DNA from 2 places in the Kaistia nematophila genome. Region 1 is predicted to be linked to the other one. Evidence: predicted binding sites of a transcription regulator. Region 1 holds the regulator's gene; the other holds the start of a gene.

What was found. The regulator LexA, encoded in region 1, represses DNA repair genes until DNA is damaged. The targets are predictions, from matches to a motif close to TGTTCNNNNTGTGTTCNG.
Region 2: a site for LexA is predicted at 3,351-3,368, ahead of OSH07_RS02005 (DNA recombination protein RmuC). Genes of this name have one in related genera too.

The regions. Positions count from the first base shown of each region.
Region 1 is NZ_JAPKNK010000008.1:155,700-164,901, reverse strand. It holds gene OSH07_RS18190 (ABC transporter substrate-binding protein) at 1-195, opposite strand, end outside; gene OSH07_RS18185 (ROK family transcriptional regulator) at 542-1,738, shown strand; gene OSH07_RS18180 (PIG-L deacetylase family protein) at 1,805-2,623, shown strand; gene OSH07_RS18175 (glycosyltransferase family 2 protein) at 2,898-3,803, shown strand; gene OSH07_RS18170 (glycosyltransferase family protein) at 3,790-4,551, shown strand; gene lexA (transcriptional repressor LexA) at 4,779-5,483, shown strand; gene OSH07_RS18160 (ComEC/Rec2 family competence protein) at 5,477-7,957, opposite strand; gene gltX (glutamate--tRNA ligase) at 8,117-9,202, shown strand, end outside.
Region 2 is NZ_JAPKNK010000001.1:419,726-428,927, reverse strand. It holds gene dapE (succinyl-diaminopimelate desuccinylase) at 1-422, shown strand, start outside; gene OSH07_RS02025 (hypothetical protein) at 436-1,020, shown strand; gene truA (tRNA pseudouridine(38-40) synthase TruA) at 973-1,758, opposite strand; gene fmt (methionyl-tRNA formyltransferase) at 1,766-2,698, opposite strand; gene def (peptide deformylase) at 2,706-3,260, opposite strand; gene OSH07_RS02005 (DNA recombination protein RmuC) at 3,401-4,573, shown strand; gene OSH07_RS02000 (hypothetical protein) at 4,577-4,987, shown strand; gene OSH07_RS01995 (DUF924 family protein) at 4,965-5,579, opposite strand; gene recR (recombination mediator RecR) at 5,710-6,315, opposite strand; gene OSH07_RS01985 (YbaB/EbfC family nucleoid-associated protein) at 6,375-6,698, opposite strand; gene OSH07_RS01980 (DNA polymerase III subunit gamma/tau) at 6,738-8,567, opposite strand; RNA gene ffs (signal recognition particle sRNA small type) at 8,696-8,786, opposite strand; gene nudC (NAD(+) diphosphatase) at 8,936-9,202, shown strand, end outside.

The DNA.
Region 1 (9,202 bases):
CAGCTTGCTGTCATAGCGCACCAGGCCCTCGTAGACGTGGTTGAGCACCGACAGCGTGAAGGTGTCACCGAACGAATACGGGTCCATCGAGACGATGTCGCGCTGCGGCGCCCATCGCAGGGTTCCCGCCTCGGCAGGGGCGATGAACACGCCCGCCAATAGCGCCGCCAGCGCGGCTGATCTCCAAGCCATCATTTCTGTCTCCTGATCTGGAAGGAAGTCTGCCTGTTTTTTCATTGGCCCCATTCCGGGGCTGAGTTGGTCCGGAGCGTTTCCGCCCGGCCTGTATTTCTTCGATAACGCTAACGTGCACGATCCAACTGTCAATTGGGTACTAAAAATAAAATCTTCGCGTACGATAATTCAAATAAACTGTATACGATATGGCCGCCAGCTTCCGCGCGATGCGCCCATCGCGAGGCCGGGTCTCCAAGGCGCAGCTCGTTTTTGAGGCCGAGGGGCCCATCAGATCTGGTACGCTTGACAGGCCGAGCGAATTACTCGTAACAGACTGTAAAGAAAGTTACCAGACAGTAGTTGGATGGAAATGCAGGCACTCTCCGGCAGCCCACGGTTGCTGCGAAATCTCAACGAACGCGCGGTCCTGAAGCGCCTCCTCTCGGAGGGGCCGCTGACGCGCATGGAGCTGGAAGCCTTCACGGGCCTGTCCAAACCGGCGATGTCGGAGCTTCTGCGACGCCTGGAGGCGGCCGAGCTGATCCGGCGCGACGGCGAGAAGGCCGGCAGCTTCGGGCCGAAGGCGGGGCTCTGGTGCATCGAGCCGGCCTCGGCCTTCGTCGGCGGCATCGACGTCTCCGCGCATGGCATCCACGCAGCCATCGCCGACATCGCCGGGCAGACGATCGCCACGGTGAATCGGCACGGCCAGCCGGGCGAGCGCTACGACGCGCGGGAGCGTCTGGTCGACGTCATCGACGACGTTGCCCGCCAAGCCGGAATTGCTGCGCGCGACATCGATCAGCTGGTCGTCGGCCTGCCCGGCATCGTCGATACCGAGAGCGGCAATCTGCGTCGCGGCCAGCAATTGCCGAACTGGGAAGGCTTTCATATTCCCGAGGCGCTTGAAAGCGTCGTCGGCCACCGCCGCGTGATCATCGAGAACGACGTCAATCTGGTCGCGCTTGAAGAGATGTCGGCCGGCGCGGCCGAGGGCGTGCAGTCCTTCATCCTGTTCTGGATCGGCGACGGCGTCGGCGCCGGCGCCGTCATCGGCGGCAAGCTGCTGCGCGGCTACACCGGCATGGCCGGCGAACTGGGCGGGACGATGGTTCCCGATCGGCTCGCCGCGCCGGGCGAGACCGTACGCATGGCGCTGCTCGAGGACCTTCTAAGCCCGGCCTCCGTCGCGGCGCTCGCTGCCGAGCATGGGCTCGACGGCGAGGATGCCGCCGCCGCCATCGCGCGGGCTGCCGGCGGCGACGGTCATGCGGCCTTCTTTGCGGACCTTTCCTACCGGGTCGCGGCCGGGCTCACCGGCGCGATCGGCATTCTCGATCCCGAGATGGTGGTGCTGGGCGGAGCGATCGGCCACGCGGCTGGCCGTCGGCTTTCGCGCGGCGTGGCCCAGGTCCTGGCGAGACTCCCGATCGCGATGCCGCAGATCGTCCCCTCGGCTGTGGGCTCCAATGCGGTCAGGGCCGGGGCCATCGAGCTGGCGCTCGACCATGCCCGCGAGCGGCTGTTTGCCGGCGGCAGCGCCGCGCGCGGCCAGCCCTGAGAGCCCTCCCCCTCACCCCATCCATGGCGCGACTGCGCCGAAGTCGTCGCAAGGAAAAGCGCCCCCATGACATATCCGCTGAAGGTCATCGTAGTGAAAGCCCATCCCGACGAGGCGGAGCTCTATGCCGGCGGGACCTGCGCGCGACTGGCGGACAAGGGGGCGGCGATCAAGTTCCTGTCGCTGACCAATGGCGACGCCGGCCACTATGAAATGGCGCGCAAGCCCCTGAAGCGGCGCCGTGCGCGCGAAGCCTATGCCGCCGCCCGCCATCTCGGCGTGCTCGACTACGAGATCCTCGACATCCATGACGGCGAGTTGATGGCCGACATCGCGGTGCGGACGGCGATCATTGCCTCGGTGCGTCGCTGGCAGGCGGATCTCGTGATCACGTTTCATGACGAGCAGCCCGGCCATATCGATAATCGCATGGCAGGACGGGCGGTTCGCGACGCCTCGGGCTTCTTCACCAATGGCAATGTCGTGCCGGCCTACCCGCCGCTCGCGGTCGCGCCGGTCTGCCTGAAGATGACGGATTATGGCGCGTTCGCCACCCACCAGCACGAAGTGGTGGTGGACGTGGACGCCAGCATCGAGCGCAAGCTAAGAGCCTGCGCCGAGCACGCCACCCAGTTCTTCGAGTTCGCGCCCTTCGAACGTGATTTTCGCGACAAGGTCCCGGCGAGCGAGGATTGGGCCGTGCGGCGCGAATTCATCCTGACGCACTGGCATGAATTCATGTCGGCCGACGTGATGAGAGAGGAAATCCTGGCCAAGTACGGTCCGGAGCACGGCTCAAGGGTAGCCCATGCCGAGAGCTTCCAGCTCGCCGACTATGGCCGGCACGTCGATGCAGCCGCCGTGCACACGCTCCTCGGCCTTTGAAGTCGACATGGAGCACGAGGGTCCGATGCCCCCCGGCGTCCGCAGCGACGGACGCCGATCAAGCTGGCCTGATCGCCAACGCCGGGTCTAGTTCAGCCCTGCCGCCGGGTTCCGCGCCCGCGCTGCGCGGGTGTGACGTTGGTCACTCCATTCCGGCCGGCCCCGGCTGCTATGCTCGGCCGGTGCCATCCTGGAATGGATATGGACGGCGGGGGCAGTGGCGAGGAAGGGTGGGCGCAGGCGCCAGCTCCCGGGACAATCCGGGGAGATATCCTTGAAGGCGAATGACATCGCGACGATCGTGCTCAGCTACAGGGCGCAGTCGAACGTGATCGGGGCTGTCAGATCGCTGCTGGAACAGGGCGAACCCACGGGGATCGTCGTCGTGAATTCCGGTGGCGGCTCCGTCCGCAACGTGCTGCGCGCCGAAGGCATCGAGGTTCCGTGCCTCGACTATCGGGAGCGCCTGTTCGCCGGTGGCGCCCGCAACCGGGGCATAGCCGAAACCAGCGCGCGCTACGTGGCGTTCCTCGCGGCCGACTGCCGGGCCCGTCCCGGCTGGATCCAGCACCGGCTCGCGGCGCATGGGGCCGGCGCGCGGACGGTGGCCAGCGCCATCGTCAACAGCGCCCCGCAAAGCCGGGTCGCCAGCGCCGCCCATCTCGGCATGTTCATGCGCCGGCTGCCTCGGCTCCCGGCCGAGAAGACGATCCGGTTCGGCGCTTCTTATGAGCGCTCGCTGTTCGACGAGTTCGGCCTGTTCGATGAAACCCTGAGAAGCGGCGAAGACACCGAGTTCCTTGAACGGTTGCCCGCGCCCCTAAGGCCCGTGTGGGATGGGCGCATCCAGACCGAGCATCTGAACGAGACGCGCCTTCTGTCCCTCCTGCGCGACCAGTTCTGCCGCGGCGTCCGCTACGGCAAGGAGCGCCAGCAGGTCTTCGGAGCCCGCCGGATCAAGATCGCGAAAGAAATCCTGCGTCAGCCGTCGCTTGCGCTCGAATTCGCGCGCCAGGGGCTCGAGGCAGACGAACTCGCGACCGTGCTTGAAGCCATGCCGATCCTCAGAGCGGCGCTCCTGGCCAGGGCCACCGGGGCCCTGCTTTCGGGTCTCCTGCCCTCCGACCTCGGCACAGGGCGCGCCACCGATTGCCGGGAATCCCTGCATGATAACCCTTAAGCGACTGACGCAGCCGCCGCGCCATCCCTGGCTCACCCTGCGGCGCCGTCGTCCGCAGGTGTTCGCCGTCTTCAGCTACCGCTTCGACGCGCACCTCGTACCGAACCTGCTCGCCAATATCGAGCCGATCGTCGATGGCTGGGTGGCGTTCGACGATCGCGCCGCCACGGGCGTGTTCAGTTCCGAGGCGGGCCGTCGCCGCATCCTGCTTCAGGAGGCACGAAAGGCCGGCGCGGACTGGATCCTCGCCGTTGACCCGGACGAGCGCTTCGAAGCCGGCGTGCGCTCCCGGATCAGACGACTGATGGCCGAGTCCGGTCGCGTCGCCTGGGGTTTTCGCTTCCGGGAAATGTACACGCCGACGACCTATCGCATCGACGGCATCTGGGGGAAGAAGATCCGCTATTGCCTGTTCACGATGTTCGACCCGGCCGAGCGCACGGACACGGGGCTGCACGACCTCTGGTTTCCCAGGGACGGCGGCTTCCAGACAAGGCATTGCGACCTTGACCTGTATCATCTCAAGATGATTGCCCCCGCACGCCGTCTGGCGCGGCGCGACCTCTATAATTTCCTCGATCCGAACCGCGCCGACCAGCCGATCGGCTATGACTACCTGGCCGAGGAACGGGACGCCGCCTTCGAGACGATCCCGCGCAACCGCCTCTACCACCCCGCCCATGTCGACGATGGCGGCCTATGGATGCAGGATCTCGGCTCGCTCCGGAAACATCCAATCGGCGAATAGGATACGCCTGCGGCCACCTCCCACGCCGGGGTCGACAGCAGACGACGACGCCCCGCCACGCCGTGCCCAACCGCGTGGGCCACCCTAGTCGCGCGTCCCGCGCGAACCCGGCCGCGCATCGCAAGCCATCGCCTTGCAGAACACATGGGGAACAGCTATCCTGTTCGTGTTTTGTACCTTGGCGATTCTGTCGTCATCCCTGGCAAGATTGGCAGCGCGAGAACGAGATGCTCACCCGGAAGCAGTATGAACTCCTCATGTTCATCCAGGAGCGCCTCAAGGAAGCGGGCGTCCCTCCCTCCTTCGACGAAATGAAGGACGCGCTGGACCTGCGCTCCAAATCCGGCATCCACCGCCTCATCAAGGCGCTGGAAGAGCGCGGCTTCATTCGCCGCCTGCCCAACCGGGCCCGCGCGCTGGAGGTCGTCCGCCTGCCGGAGACGATGACGCCGGCGATGGCGCGGCCGAAAAAGCAGGCCTTCTCGCCCAGCGTGATCGAGGGCAGCCTGGGCAAGTCCCGTCCGGTGGAGGACGTGCACGAGGCCGGCGAGCCGGTGATCATCCCGGTCATGGGCCGGATCGCCGCCGGCGTGCCGATCTCGGCCATCCAGACCCAGAGCCATGTGATCGCCGTGCCGCCCGACATGCTGCGCGGCGGCGAGCATTTCGCCCTCGAGGTGCGTGGCGATTCGATGATCGAGGCCGGCATCCTCGACGGCGACACGGTGCTGATCCGCAAGAGCGACAATGCCGATTCCGGCGACATCGTCGTGGCGCTGGTCGACGAGGAGGAAGCGACACTGAAGCGGCTCCGCCGCAAGGGCGCTTCGATCGCGTTGGAGGCCGCCAATCCGGCCTATGAAACCCGCATCTTCGGACCGGACCGCGTCCGTATCCAGGGCAAGCTGGTCGGCCTGTTGCGCACCTACTGATCCGCCGGCTCCGCTTGATAGGCCGGCATCCAGGGACGCCGCACCGGCGGGTAGGCGGCGCGGATCTCGAAAGCGACGGCTGGGCGCGGCGCGGCTGCGGCTGTGGTTTCCGGGGCCTCGGCCGGTGGTTCTGGCGCGAGCACGTCCTCGTCGTCGGCATTTCGCTCGACGATGTCGTAGCGTGACGAGCCGCGTCCCGATGCGAGCCCGACGAACTCATCATCGGCGCCAGGAATTGACGGCTTCTGAGCATCCAGTTTCGAGGAATCTGGCTTCGGCGCATTGGGCACCGTGGCTTGCGGCGCCGGGCCCGGGGATTCCTCCTTCTCCGCGAACGACAGTGCGATCGAGCCTGAGCGCGCCAGCACATGGCGGTCTATGACGGCGGCATGGCGGGCGCAGTTTTCGGGCGCGGCGAGAGGTGTCACCACCAGCGAGGCGCGCCGGCAATCCTCCTCGAAGGCCGATCGGTCGAGCGCCAGCGCCACCTGCCGGCCGTCGGGCAACATTCCCACGCAGCCCGACGCATCGCAGCCGCCCGCCTGAACCACGCCCGCCTCCCTGGCGTCGCGGCCGTCACCGTCCGAACGCAGCCATATCTCGCTGATGAAGCGGTCCGGATCGCCCGCGACGATGCGATAGGCGCCATCCTCGCCACGGATCGCCAGCTGCTTTCCATCCGCGGCGACGAGGATGCCGGGCCGCGCCGGCATCAAGGCGAGTGCGGTGCCGAGCAACATCGGCAGGAGGCCAAATAGCCGCCAGCGCTCGTGCCAGAGCGCCAGCCAGACGAAGCCGGCGACGAAGAGGAGCAGCGCGGCGGCGCCCGGCATGGCCGCGCCGCCGGATTGACCGGACCAGAGGCTGACCGTCGCCGAGACGCCGAGCATGCCGCCGATGCCCCAATCCATCACCCAGAGCGGCAAAGCCTCGAGCCCGAAGGGCATGGCGAGCACGGAGAGCAGCGCGAAGGGCATGACGAGAAAGTCGGTCAGCGGCATCGCGGCGACATTGGCGAGGATCGACAGCGGCGCCATGCGCTGGAAGTGATAGAGCGCGAAGGGCGTGGTGCCGAGGCCGCCGAGCAGCGACGTCACCGCCATGCCGCCGACGAACAGGGCGAATCGCCGGGGGACGGCCGCCGCCCCGCTGCGGTTCCCAACGAGGCCGGGTTCGGCGCGGCGCCTGCGACGGTCGGCCAGGATCTCGAAGCCGGCGACGAGCGCCACCGTGGCGGCGAACGACATCTGGAAGCTGGCGGAAAGGATGCTCTCCGGCGTGATCGCGAGCACCAGCAGTCCGGCGAGCGCGACATTGCGCATCGAGATCGCGCGCCGGTCGAGCAGGACGGCGAGGAAGACGATCGAGGTCATGATGAAGGAGCGCTGCGCGGCGACGTCGAGGCCGGAAATCAGCAGGTAGAAGCCGCTGACCAGCAGCGCCGCGATCGCCGCCCACTTCTTGATGGGCCGCCGGAGCGCCAGCGACGGGATCAGCGCCAGCCCGGCCCTCACGCTCCAGAACACGACGCCGGTCACCAGCACCATGTGCAGGCCGGAGACCGAGAGCACATGCGCGAGGCCGGAGAGGCGAAGGTCGTCCTCGGTCTTCTCGGCCAGCCCGCCGGCGTCGCCGATGATGAGCGCCGAGGCGATGTAGCGGCTCTCGCCGTCGAGGCCGGCGACGATGCGGGCGCGGATCGCCTCGCGGACGGCCTCCAGCGGCTGGCGCAGGCGGATCGACAGCGGCGCTGGGCCGATGTCGGCCGGCCTGGCCGCGCCATAGGCGAAGCCCGTCGCGCCGATGCCGCGGAAATAGGAATCGCGGGCGAAATCATAGCCGCCCGGCAGCACTGGCCCCGAAGCCGGCCGAAGCCGCGCCAGAACGGAGACGCCGTCGCCGACATTGGGCGCCGTCTTGCCGCGCACGGTGACGGTGACCCGCTGCGGCACGGTCGTGACGCGCCTTGCGTCCAGGCTCGCGACCCGCAGCGTCAATCGGTATCCGCCACGCCGCGCCTTGCGGTCCTCGACCCAGCCCGTGACCGTCCCCGTCACCTGCCGCTCGAGCACCCGCGTCGCCAGATTGTCGGTGCGGAGCTTCATCGCGGCCGTGCCGCTCGCGGCCATCGCCAGCACGATGAGCAGGCGGACCGCGCCGGCGCTCTGCCGCCGCCAGACCGCGAGGGCCCAGAGCAGGACGGCGAGGCCCGCCAGCGCGGCGAAGGACGGCTCGGACGGCAGCGCGAAATAGATGAGGGCGCCGATGCCGAAGAGGACGGGCAGCCAGGGAAAGCCGCGCCCCGCCTCGATCTCGCGCTCCAGCCAAGCGCCGGCGCCGAGCTGCAGGCGGTCCAGCGCGGCAGCGGCGCGGGTGGCCGGCGAGGCGCCGCCCGGCACGAGCAGTCGGCGGGCGCGCAACGCGTCCGGCGGATCGCGCACCCCCTCCTTCTCGCGCGGATCGAGCTCAGTCATGCCCCCGCCTTTTCGCAGCTGGGCAAAGCGGGCCGGGCGTTTCCAAACCCGTTTGGCCCCTGCGCGACCCTATGCTACATGACCTGCCGCAGATCGCCGAGTGGCGAGACTCCATGCCCCTTGGCTTCCTTGCGGCTCCCCGCACATCGAGATCAGTCCATGTCCAAACCGGTCGTCACCCGCTTCGCCCCCTCGCCTACCGGATTCCTGCACATCGGCGGTGGCCGCACCGCCCTGTTCAACTGGCTCTATGCGAAGCATACGGGCGGCAAAATGCTGCTGCGGATCGAGGACACGGACCGCGAACGCTCGACCGAGGCCGCCATCGACGCCATCCTCGACGGCCTGAAGTGGCTCGGCCTCGACTGGGACGGCGAGACCGTGTTCCAGTTCGCCCGCGCGCCGCGTCATCGCGAGGTGGTCGAGGAGCTGCTCGCCGCCGGCAAGGCCTATCGCTGCTACTGCACGCCGGCCGAGCTCGACGCGATGCGCGAGAAGGCGCGGGCCGAGGGCCGCGCGCCGCGCTATGACGGCACCTGGCGCGACCGCGACCCGTCCGAGGCGCCGGCCGGCGTCAAGCCCGCCATCCGCATCAAGGCGCCGCTCGAGGGCGAGACGGTGATCGAGGACCTCGTACAGGGTCGCGTCGCGATCCCGAACAAGGATCTCGACGATCTCGTGCTGCTGCGTTCGGACGGCAACCCGACCTACATGCTCTCCGTCGTCGTCGACGACCACGACATGGGCGTCACCCACGTCATTCGCGGCGACGACCACCTGACCAATGCCGCGCGCCAGATGATCATCTACCAGGGCATGGGCTGGGACGTGCCGGTGATGTCGCACATCCCGCTCATCCATGGCGCCGACGGCGCCAAGCTGTCGAAGCGCCACGGCGCGCTCGGCGTCGACGCCTACCGCGCCATGGGCTACCTGCCCGAGGCGATGCGCAACTACCTGGTCCGACTCGGCTGGGCGCATGGCGACGACGAGATCATGTCGCTCGAGCAGATGGTCGAGTGGTTCGATATCGTCGATGTCGGCCGTTCGGCCTCGCGCTTCGACTTCGCCAAGCTGGAGAACCTCAACGGTCACTACATGCGGGCGACCGACGACGAGACGTTGATGAAGATCTTCCTCGACACGCTGCCCTACCTGCCCGGCGGCGAGGCGATGGAGGTGCAGCTGACTCCGGAGAAGCTGGAACAGCTCCGTCTCGCCCTGCCCGGCCTGAAGGATCGCGCC
Region 2 (9,202 bases), on a different contig from region 1:
ACAACAAGGCCTGGAACGTCATCCCCGCCGAGGCCAAGGCGCGCTTCAACATCCGCTTCAACGACCAATGGACGCGCGACACGCTGGAAGCCTGGCTGATAAGCCGGCTGGAGGAGGCGGCGCGCGGCGCCATCGAATTCGAGCTCGACCTCGAGCCGGGCGGCAGCGAGTCCTTCCTGACCCACTCGGAGACGCTGATCGGCACGCTGTCGGACGCGGTCGAACGGTCGACCGGTCGTCGCCCCGAACTCTCGACCAGCGGCGGCACCTCGGATGCCCGTTTCATCAAGGACTATTGCCCGGTGGTCGAGTTCGGCCTCGTCGGGCAGACGATGCATCAGGTCGACGAGCGTGTCGCCGTCGAAGATCTCGTCACGCTCACCGCCATCTATCGCTGCTTCCTCGACCGGTATTTTGCGTGACGGCAGAGGCGCGATGATCTCCCCCTCGTCATCCAGCGCGCTGACCGGCGCGTTCGAGCTGTTTCTCGGGCGGCGCGAGGGATTGCAGCGCTTCGATTTCAGCGTCGAGGGCTTCTGGCGCTCTTTCGGCGCCATCTTCTTCATGCTGCCCTTCTTCGCGATCAGCGTCGCCGTCGAGCACCGGCTGCGGCCGGAGGACGTCACCGTCGCCGGCCCGACCGACGCGATGTTCATCGTGTCGCGCGGGCTCGACCTGATCCTCGACTGGACGGCGATGCCGGTCCTGCTGGCGATTTTCGCGAGAAGGCTCGGCATCGCGCGCAGCTATGCGTCCTATATCGTCGTGCGCAACTGGGCGTCGGTAATCATGGCGGCGCCGCAGGCGGGCGTGGCGCTGCTGGCCGGGCTTGGCCTGATACCGATTGAGTTCGCGGCCGTGGTGTCGCTCGCCATCGTCGGCGTCATGCTGCGCTACCACTACCAGATCGTCGGCGCGACGCTCGGCAAGTCAGTCGGCTTCCGGGTTGGGCTAGTCGCCGCCGACCTCGCCCTAAGCCTCGTCCTCAGCGGGGTCTTCACCCAGCTGTTCGGCGCCTGAGCCGTAGTCGACCTGCACGAGATAGAGCCCGCCGGGCGGCGCCACCGGGCCGCAGGCCTTGCGGTCGCACGCTTCCAGCACCTCGCCGACGCGGGCGACGGGCCACTTGCCCTCGCCCACCTTCTTCAGGGTGCCGACCATCGACCGCACCTGGTTGTGCAGGAAGGAGCGCGCGGAGACCCCGAACAGGACATGGTCGCCCTCGCGGGTGATCTCCAGCCGGTCGAGCGTCTTCATCGGGCTCTTCGCCTGGCAATCGGCCGAGCGGAAGGTGGTGAAATCATGCCAGCCGAGCAGCAGGTTCGCCGCCTGCTGCATCGCGTCGATATCGAGGCGCTTGCGCACGTCCCAGACGCGGTTGATCTCGAGCGCGGCGGGGGCGCGACGATCGAGCACGCGATAGATGTAGTGCCGCTTGACCGCCGAACGGCGCGCGTCGAATTCGTCCGGCACCGGCTCGGCCTCGATCACGGCGATCGGCTCGGGCCGCAGCTGGGCGTTCATGGCGTCGCGAATGCGCAGCCCGGTCCAGTGCCCGGTCAGGTCGAAATGCACCACCTGGCCCGTCGCATGAACGCCGGCATCGGTGCGGCCGGCGCCGCGCGTCGGTACCGCCTCGCCGGAAAAGCGCAGGATCGCCTCCTCCAGCGCCTGCTGAACGGAAGGCGCATTCGCCTGTCGCTGCCAGCCGGCATAGGGCACGCCGTCATATTCGACGAGAAGCTTGTAGCGAGGCATCGACCGGCTAGCCGAGGACGGCGCCCGGCGCGATCGCCGCGCCGCGCAGGAACTCGACGGCGCCGAGCGGCTTGCCGCCGGCGCGCTGCACCTCGACGAGGCGCACCGCGCCGTCGCCGCAGGCGATCACCAGTTGGTCGTTCAGCACGGTGCCCGGCGCACCGGAACCGGCCGCCAGCGTCGAGCGCAGCACCTTCACCCGCTCGACCTTGTCGCCGAACGTCATCTCGCACCAGGAGCCTGGAAAGGGCGACAGGCCGCGAATGTGGTTGTGCACCTCGGCGGCCGGCTTCGACCAGTCGATCCGCGCCTCGGCCTTGTCGATCTTGGCGGCGTAGGTGACTCCCTCTTCCGCCTGCGGCACGGCATCGAGGCCGCCACGCGAGGCGGCGGCGAGCGCCCGCACCATCAGATCGGCGCCGAGCCGCGCCAGCTTGTCGTGCAGGTCGCCGGTGGTGATGTCAGGCGCGATGGCCAGCTTCTCGGCCATGGCGACCGGGCCGGTATCGAGGCCGGCCTCCATGCGCATGACCATCACGCCCGTCTCGGCATCGCCGGCCATGATGGCGCGATGGATCGGCGCGGCGCCGCGCCAGCGCGGCAGCAGCGAGGCATGCAGGTTGAGGCAGCCCTCGCGCGGCGCGTCGAGGATCGCCTGCGGCAGGATCAGCCCATAGGCGACGACGACGGCGACGTCGGCATCGAGCGACGCGAAGGCCTCCTGCTCGTCGGCACCCTTCAGCGATTTCGGCGTGAAGACGGGAATGCCAAAGCGCTCGGCCGTCTCGTGCACGGGCGACTTGCGCTCGGCCATGCCGCGGCCGGCCGGACGCGGCGGCTGCGAATAGACGGCGACGACCTCGTGCCCCTGACCGATGATCTCGACAAGCGTGGGCACCGAGAATTCGGGCGTGCCCATGAAGACGACGCGGAGGCTCATCTCGGCCTCACATCTCGTCGGGGGTGTGCGACTTGAATTCCGGCCGGACGCCGGACTTGGCGGCCTTGACGAACTTCTTGATGACCATGTCGCGCTTCAGCCGCGACAGGTAGTCGATGAACAGCTTGCCATCGAGATGGTCGATCTCGTGCTGGACGCAGGTCGCGAGGATGTCGTCGGCCTCGATTTCCTGCAGCTTGCCGTCGCGATCGAGATAGCGGATGCGCACGGAGGCGGGGCGCTCGACCTCGGCATAGTAATCCGGGATCGACAGGCAGCCTTCCTCATACACCGAGCGCTCGTCCGACGAGGTCAGGATCTCGGGATTGATCAGGAACAGCGGCGCGGGCTTGCTGCCCTCCTCGCGGCCCGAGACGTCGATGGTGACGACGCGGCGCGGCACGCCGACCTGGATGGCGGCAAGGCCGATGCCCGGCGCCTCGTACATCGTCTCCAGCATGTCGTCCATGAAGCGCAGCAGTTCGTCGTCGATGCGCTCGACCGGCTCGCTGACGAGCCTCAGCTTCGCGTCCGGCAGGGTGATGATGTCGAGAAGAGCCATGAAAACCTCGGTTTGAGCCGTTTCAGATAAGAGATGCGGCCGGGTCGGTCAACGAGGAATGATGGGCGGGACCTCAGGCCGCGCCGCTCATGTTCTTGTTTTGATCTCGTCTATCGGCCCGAATCTGCTATGAAGGTGGGATGCAGGACACCCTCTTTCTCCTCGGCGACCGGCCGATCACCGTCGCCATGCTGGTGCTGGCCGCCGTCCTCCTCGGCGTCGTGCTGCTTTTCGTCGTGCTGGTCGTGGTCTGGCGAGGCATGCGCCGCCGGGATCTGGCCGAGGCCGACCAGGCGATACTCGGCGGCGAATTCGAGCGCCGGATCGCCGATCTGGTGCGCATCCAGAGCGAGATGACCGGCCGGATGCAGGCGATGGCCGAAGTCTTCGGCTCGCGGCAGTCCGAATTGCTGCAGGGGCTTTCCAGCCGCATGGACGGGCTCGGCCACCGGATCGGCCAGACCATGGTCGAATCGACCCGCCACACGCACGAGAACCTCACCCGGCTGAACGAACGCCTCGCCGTCATCGACACGGCGCAGCGCAACCTGACCGAGCTTTCCAGCCAGGTGGTCGGACTGCAGCACATCCTCGCCAACAAGCAGACGCGCGGCGCGTTCGGCCAGGCGCGGATGGAGGCGATCGTCCAGGACGGCCTGCCCCTCGGCGGCTACCAGTTCCAGGCGACACTCTCCAACGGCAACCGGCCGGATTGCGTCATCGCCTTTCCGAACGGTGCCGCCAGCCTGGTCGTCGACGCCAAGTTTCCGCTCGAGGCCTGGAACGCGATCCGCGCCGCCGAAGGACCGGACATGGCGCGCGCCGCCGAGACGCAGTTCCGCCGCGACGTCACCAAGCATCTGAAGGACATCGCCGAGCGCTATTTGATCCCCGGCGAGACGCAGGACACGGCCTTCATGTTCGTGCCGTCGGAATCGATCTTCGCCGACATCCACGAGCGCTTCGAGGATCTGGTCCAGGCGGCGCACCGGCTGCGGATCGTCATCGTCTCGCCCTCGCTCCTGATGCTGTCGATCCAGGTGATCCAGTCCGTGCTGAAGGACGCCGGCATGCGCGAGCAGGCGCATCTGATCCAGGGCGAGGTAATGAAGTTGATGGAGGATCTCGGCCGGGTGGACGAGCGCGTCCGCAAGCTGAAGACGCATTTCGACCAGGCGTCGAAAGACATCGACGACATCCTGATCTCGACCCGCAAGCTGACCGCCCGCGGCGCCAAGATCGAGGCGCTGGAGTTCGGCGACGAAGGCTCGCCGGCCTATGACCGCCAGCCGGATCTCCTGGCCGGGGAGTAGCCCATGGGCGCGATCCGGGCCGGAGCGATCTACTTCCTGATCGTCTTCGCGATCGGCTTCGTGCTCGGCTCGGCGCGGGTGCTGCTGCTCGAGCCCCGGATCGGCGCCCTGGCGGCAGTGGCGATAGAGCTTCCGTTGATGCTCGCCGCAGCCTGGATCGTCTGCGGCGGCATCCTGCGCCGCTCGCAGGTTCGCGCGCGGCGCGGCGCCGACCTCGGCATGGGAGCCGTCGCCCTGCTGTTGCTGCTGGCCGCCGAGTTCGCGCTAGGCCACTTCGGCTTCGGCCGTGATATGACCGCTCTATTCGCGGCTTATGGGAGGTCGCCCGGCCTGCTCGGCCTCGCAGGCCAGATCGGCTTTGCCGCGATCCCGGCCGTCCGATGCCGATGGCTCAGTAGCCGCGGCCATCCTTGAGAAACTCGATCTCTTCCGGCGTCGAGGCGCGGCCGAGATCGGCATTTCGATGCGGGAAGCGGCCGAAGCGCCGGATCAGGTCGCGGTGCTTCTCGGCATAGCCCACAAACGACTGATAATCTTCCTTGTCCGCCTCCGGCACTTCGGCCAGCAGCGCCTCGTAGAGGCTGACGGAGAGATCCTGGTCCGCCAGTTCCTCGCTGTGTTCGAACGGAAGATAAAGGAAGACACGCTCGATCGGCGCGAAGCGCTCGACGCCGCCGGCGATCAGCCGCCGCACCGCCGCGCGGGCGCGCGCGTCATAGGCAAAGGCGCGGCCGTCATCGCGGAACAGGTTGCGCGGAAACTGGTCAAGGAAGAGGACGAAGCCGATGCCGGCCGCCGGCGGCAGCGTCTCGAACGACCAGTCGGTATCGGCGACGGCGTCGAGGTGAGCGCCGAACCGAACGCGGCAGGCGTCGTCCGTCGCGTCGTGGCGCGAGAACCAGACCTTGACCCGCTCGGCCGGCACGTCGATGCCGGCAACCAGCTCCTCGAACCAGAAGCAATGCGCATCCAGGAGGATGGCAGGGTCGAGCGTATCAGTCGTCATGGTTCTTTTTCCCCGTATGTCGCAGGTCGGTAAGGCCCCTCCCTCTGCACGGCGCGGTGCAGACATCAGAGCCAAGCCGGCTCCGGCAGTCCCCTCTCCCGCTCGCGGGAGAGGATTGGTGAGGGTCTATTCAGAAAGGCGTGCGGGCGCGGATAGCTGCGGCGAGCGTGCCCTCGTCGAGATAGTCGAGCTCACCGCCGACCGGAACGCCATGCGCGAGGCGCGAGACGCGGACCGGCGTGCCGGTCAGACGGTCGGTGATGACATGCGCCGTGGTCTGGCCATCGACGGTCGCGTTGACGGCCAGGATCACCTCCGCCACCTCGCCGGTCGAACAGCGGCTCACCAATGATTCGATGTTCAAATCTTCCGGACCCACGCCGTCGAGTGGCGACAGCGTGCCGCCCAGCACGTGGTAGCGCGCCTTGATGGCACCGGCCCGTTCCAGCGCCCAGAGATCCGAGACGTCCTCGACGACGACGATCGTCTTCGTGTCGCGCGCCGGATCGCTGCAGATCGTGCAGGGATCGGAGGTGTCGATGTTGCCGCAGGTCGAGCAGGTCAGGATCCGCTCGGCCGCCACCGTCATGGCGCCGGCCAGCGGCACCAGCAGCTGGTCCTTCTTCTTGACCAGCGCCAGCGCCGCGCGGCGGGCCGAGCGCGGGCCCAGGCCGGGCAGCCGCGCGAGCAACTGGATCAGGCGTTCGATCTCGGGGCCGGCGGTGCTGCGCGACATTCTTATTCCAGGGCTGCGGCGGGTCGGAGCGGATGCCTCGGCACCCGCCCCTCAGAAGACTAGAACGGCAGCTTGAGGCCGGCCGGCAGACCGAGGCCGCCGGTCAGCGCTTCCATCTTCTCGGCCATGGTGCGCTCCGCCTTGGCGCGCGCATCGGCATGGGCCGCGGTGATCAGGTCCTCAAGGATTTCGACGTCTTCCGGCTTCAGCAGCGACGGATCGATCGAAAGCTTGCGCAGGTCGCCCTTGGCGGTCATCACAACCTTGACGAGGCCGGCGCCGGAAGAGCCTTCAACCTCGATATTGGCGACCTCGGCCTGCATGTCCTGCATCTTCGACTGCAGTTCCTTGGCCTTGCTCATCATGCCGAGAATGTCGCGCATGCGGGTTCTCCTGGTTCGATTGGAATTGATTGCGACGGATCAGTCGTCGTCGGGATCGGGCGCTTCGTCCGGATTGTCGACGGGAACGGCCGGCGACGGCAGGCCCTCGGGCTCCTCGGCGCCGCGGATCTGGATGTCGACGATCTTGGCGCCCGGGAAGCGGGAGAGCACCGCCGCGACCAGCGGATCGGCGGCGGCGTCCGAGCGCGCCTTGTCGCGGGCGAAGGCGCGCGCCTCAGCGATCGTCGGCTCGGTAGCGCCGCGCCCGAGTGCCACGACCCAGCGTTCGCCCGTCCAGTCGGAAAGCTTGCGGCCGAGATCCTGCGCGAGCGTGCGCGGCGCGTCCTCGGTCGGCTCGAACTCGAGCAGGCCGGGCTCGAACCGGATCGGCTTGACCTGCTGTTCGAGCGCGAGCTTCAGCGGGATGTCGCGCTTCAGACCGACATAGGCGACGAGGTCCTCGAAGCGCTGGAAGCGGATCGCCGGCTCGGCCTTGGCCTGGGGCACTCCAGCCGGCTGCGCCATCGACGCGGCGGCCGGCATGGCAGCCGTGTTGGTGATCGTGCGCATCTGGCCGATCGGCCCGCCATTCGAACCGCCCGAAGCCTGCGGCGCGGAAGCCGGCTGGTAGGAAACCTGCGGGGTCGCGCCGCCAGCCGAAGAAGCGGCGCCGAACTGGCCGCTCTTCAGCAGGCGCAGCGCCTCGTCCGGCGTCGGCAGGTCGGCGGTGTGGGCGATGCGGATCAGCACCATGTCGGCGGCGGCGAGCGGCCGGCTCGAGCTCGACACTTCCTCGATGCCTTTCAGCAGCATCTGCCAGGCGCGCGCCAGAACGCGGAGCGAAACGGTCCCGGCCAGCGCGCGGCCGCGCGTCCGCTCGTCCTGCGGCAGCGCGGCGTCCTCGCCCGAGTCCGGAACGACCTTGAAGCGGGTCACGGCATGGGTGAAGGCGGCGAGATCCTGCAGCACCACGGCCGGGTCGGCGCCGATGTCGTATTGCTCCTTGAGCAGCGCCAGCGCTTCCGCGATGCGGCCGCCCATCAGCGCCTCGAACAGGTCGATGACGCGGGCGCGGTCGGCGAGACCGAGCATGCCGCGCACGTCTTCTGCCGTGATGGCGCCGGCGCCATGCGCGATCGCCTGGTCGAGCAGCGAGAGCGAATCACGTGCCGATCCCTCGGCGGCGCGGGCGATCATCGCCAGCGCGTCGTCACCGATCTCGACATGTTCCTTGTCGGTGATCGAGCGCAGCAGGCCGATCAGCCGGTCCGATTCGATCCGGCGGAGGTCGAAGCGCTGGCAGCGCGACAGCACGGTGACGGGAACCTTGCGGATCTCGGTCGTCGCGAAGATGAACTTCACATGCTCGGGCGGCTCCTCGAGCGTCTTCAGCAGGCCGTTGAAGGCCGCGCCGGAGAGCATGTGCACTTCGTCGAGGATGTAGACCTTGTAGCGCGCCGAGACCGGCTTGTAGCGCACGGCCTCGATGATCTCACGGATGTTGTCGATGCCGTTGTTGGAGGCGGCGTCCATCTCGAGCACGTCGACATGGCGGCCTTCCATGATCTCGGCGCAATGGACGCCGAGCTCCGGCATGTCGATGGTCGGACGGTCGACCTTGCCGGGAACGGAATAGTTCAGGCCACGGGCGAGGATGCGAGCCGTCGTCGTCTTGCCGACACCGCGAACGCCGGTAAGCATGTAGGCCTGCGCGATGCGGCCGGTCTCGAAGGCATTCTTGAGGGTGCGGACCATCGGCTCCTGGCCGACGAGGTCGTCGAAGCTACGAGGCCGGTATTTGCGCGCAAGGACGCGGTAGGCGCCGGTCGCGCCATCCTTCGGGGTGCTGGAAAGATCGCCGCCGTCCATGCGTCGCCGTTGCCGTCCCTGCTTCCGGGTCCAATCCGCGCCACCCTCGCGGGCAAGCCTCTTCGACCTTAGCACACCCTTGAGGGCGCGCCGTCATCGAGGCTGACGCGATGGCTGGGGAAAAGGTGGGAGGCTGGCACGCGACCCGTGCCGTGGCTCGTTGGGGCTGCTTCCTTCCGGACCTGACCCGGTTGGCGAGTGGCTCGTCCACCACCAACCTCCCGCGGAGACATATCGTCGTTCCCGATCGAAATGGCAAGCCCGAAGCGCAAGGAGGGGCTATCGCCGGCCGAAACCCTGTGGCGTAATCACCGGATTGTTTTCGAGTCGGCGCCCGCCGACCCGCTTTCCAGCACCACAGCAGCACCATGACCCGCAGTTTTTTTGATCGATTGCCGCCGGTCGAGCCGAGCACGACCGTCGGCTTTTCCGGCAATTCGCTCGACCGCCGCAGCGAGGCGCGCAACGAATCGACCTTCGCCGCAGCCCTCGCCGATCCCGGCGCACGGGTGTTCCTGCTGCGCGGCGACGAGGCGATGCTTCGCTCCGGCGGCGCCGCCGAAAGCCTGTTCACGCTGAAGGAAGCCAAGGCGCTCGGCGCCGCGATGGACGACGCCATCCTGCTCGGCTGGGAC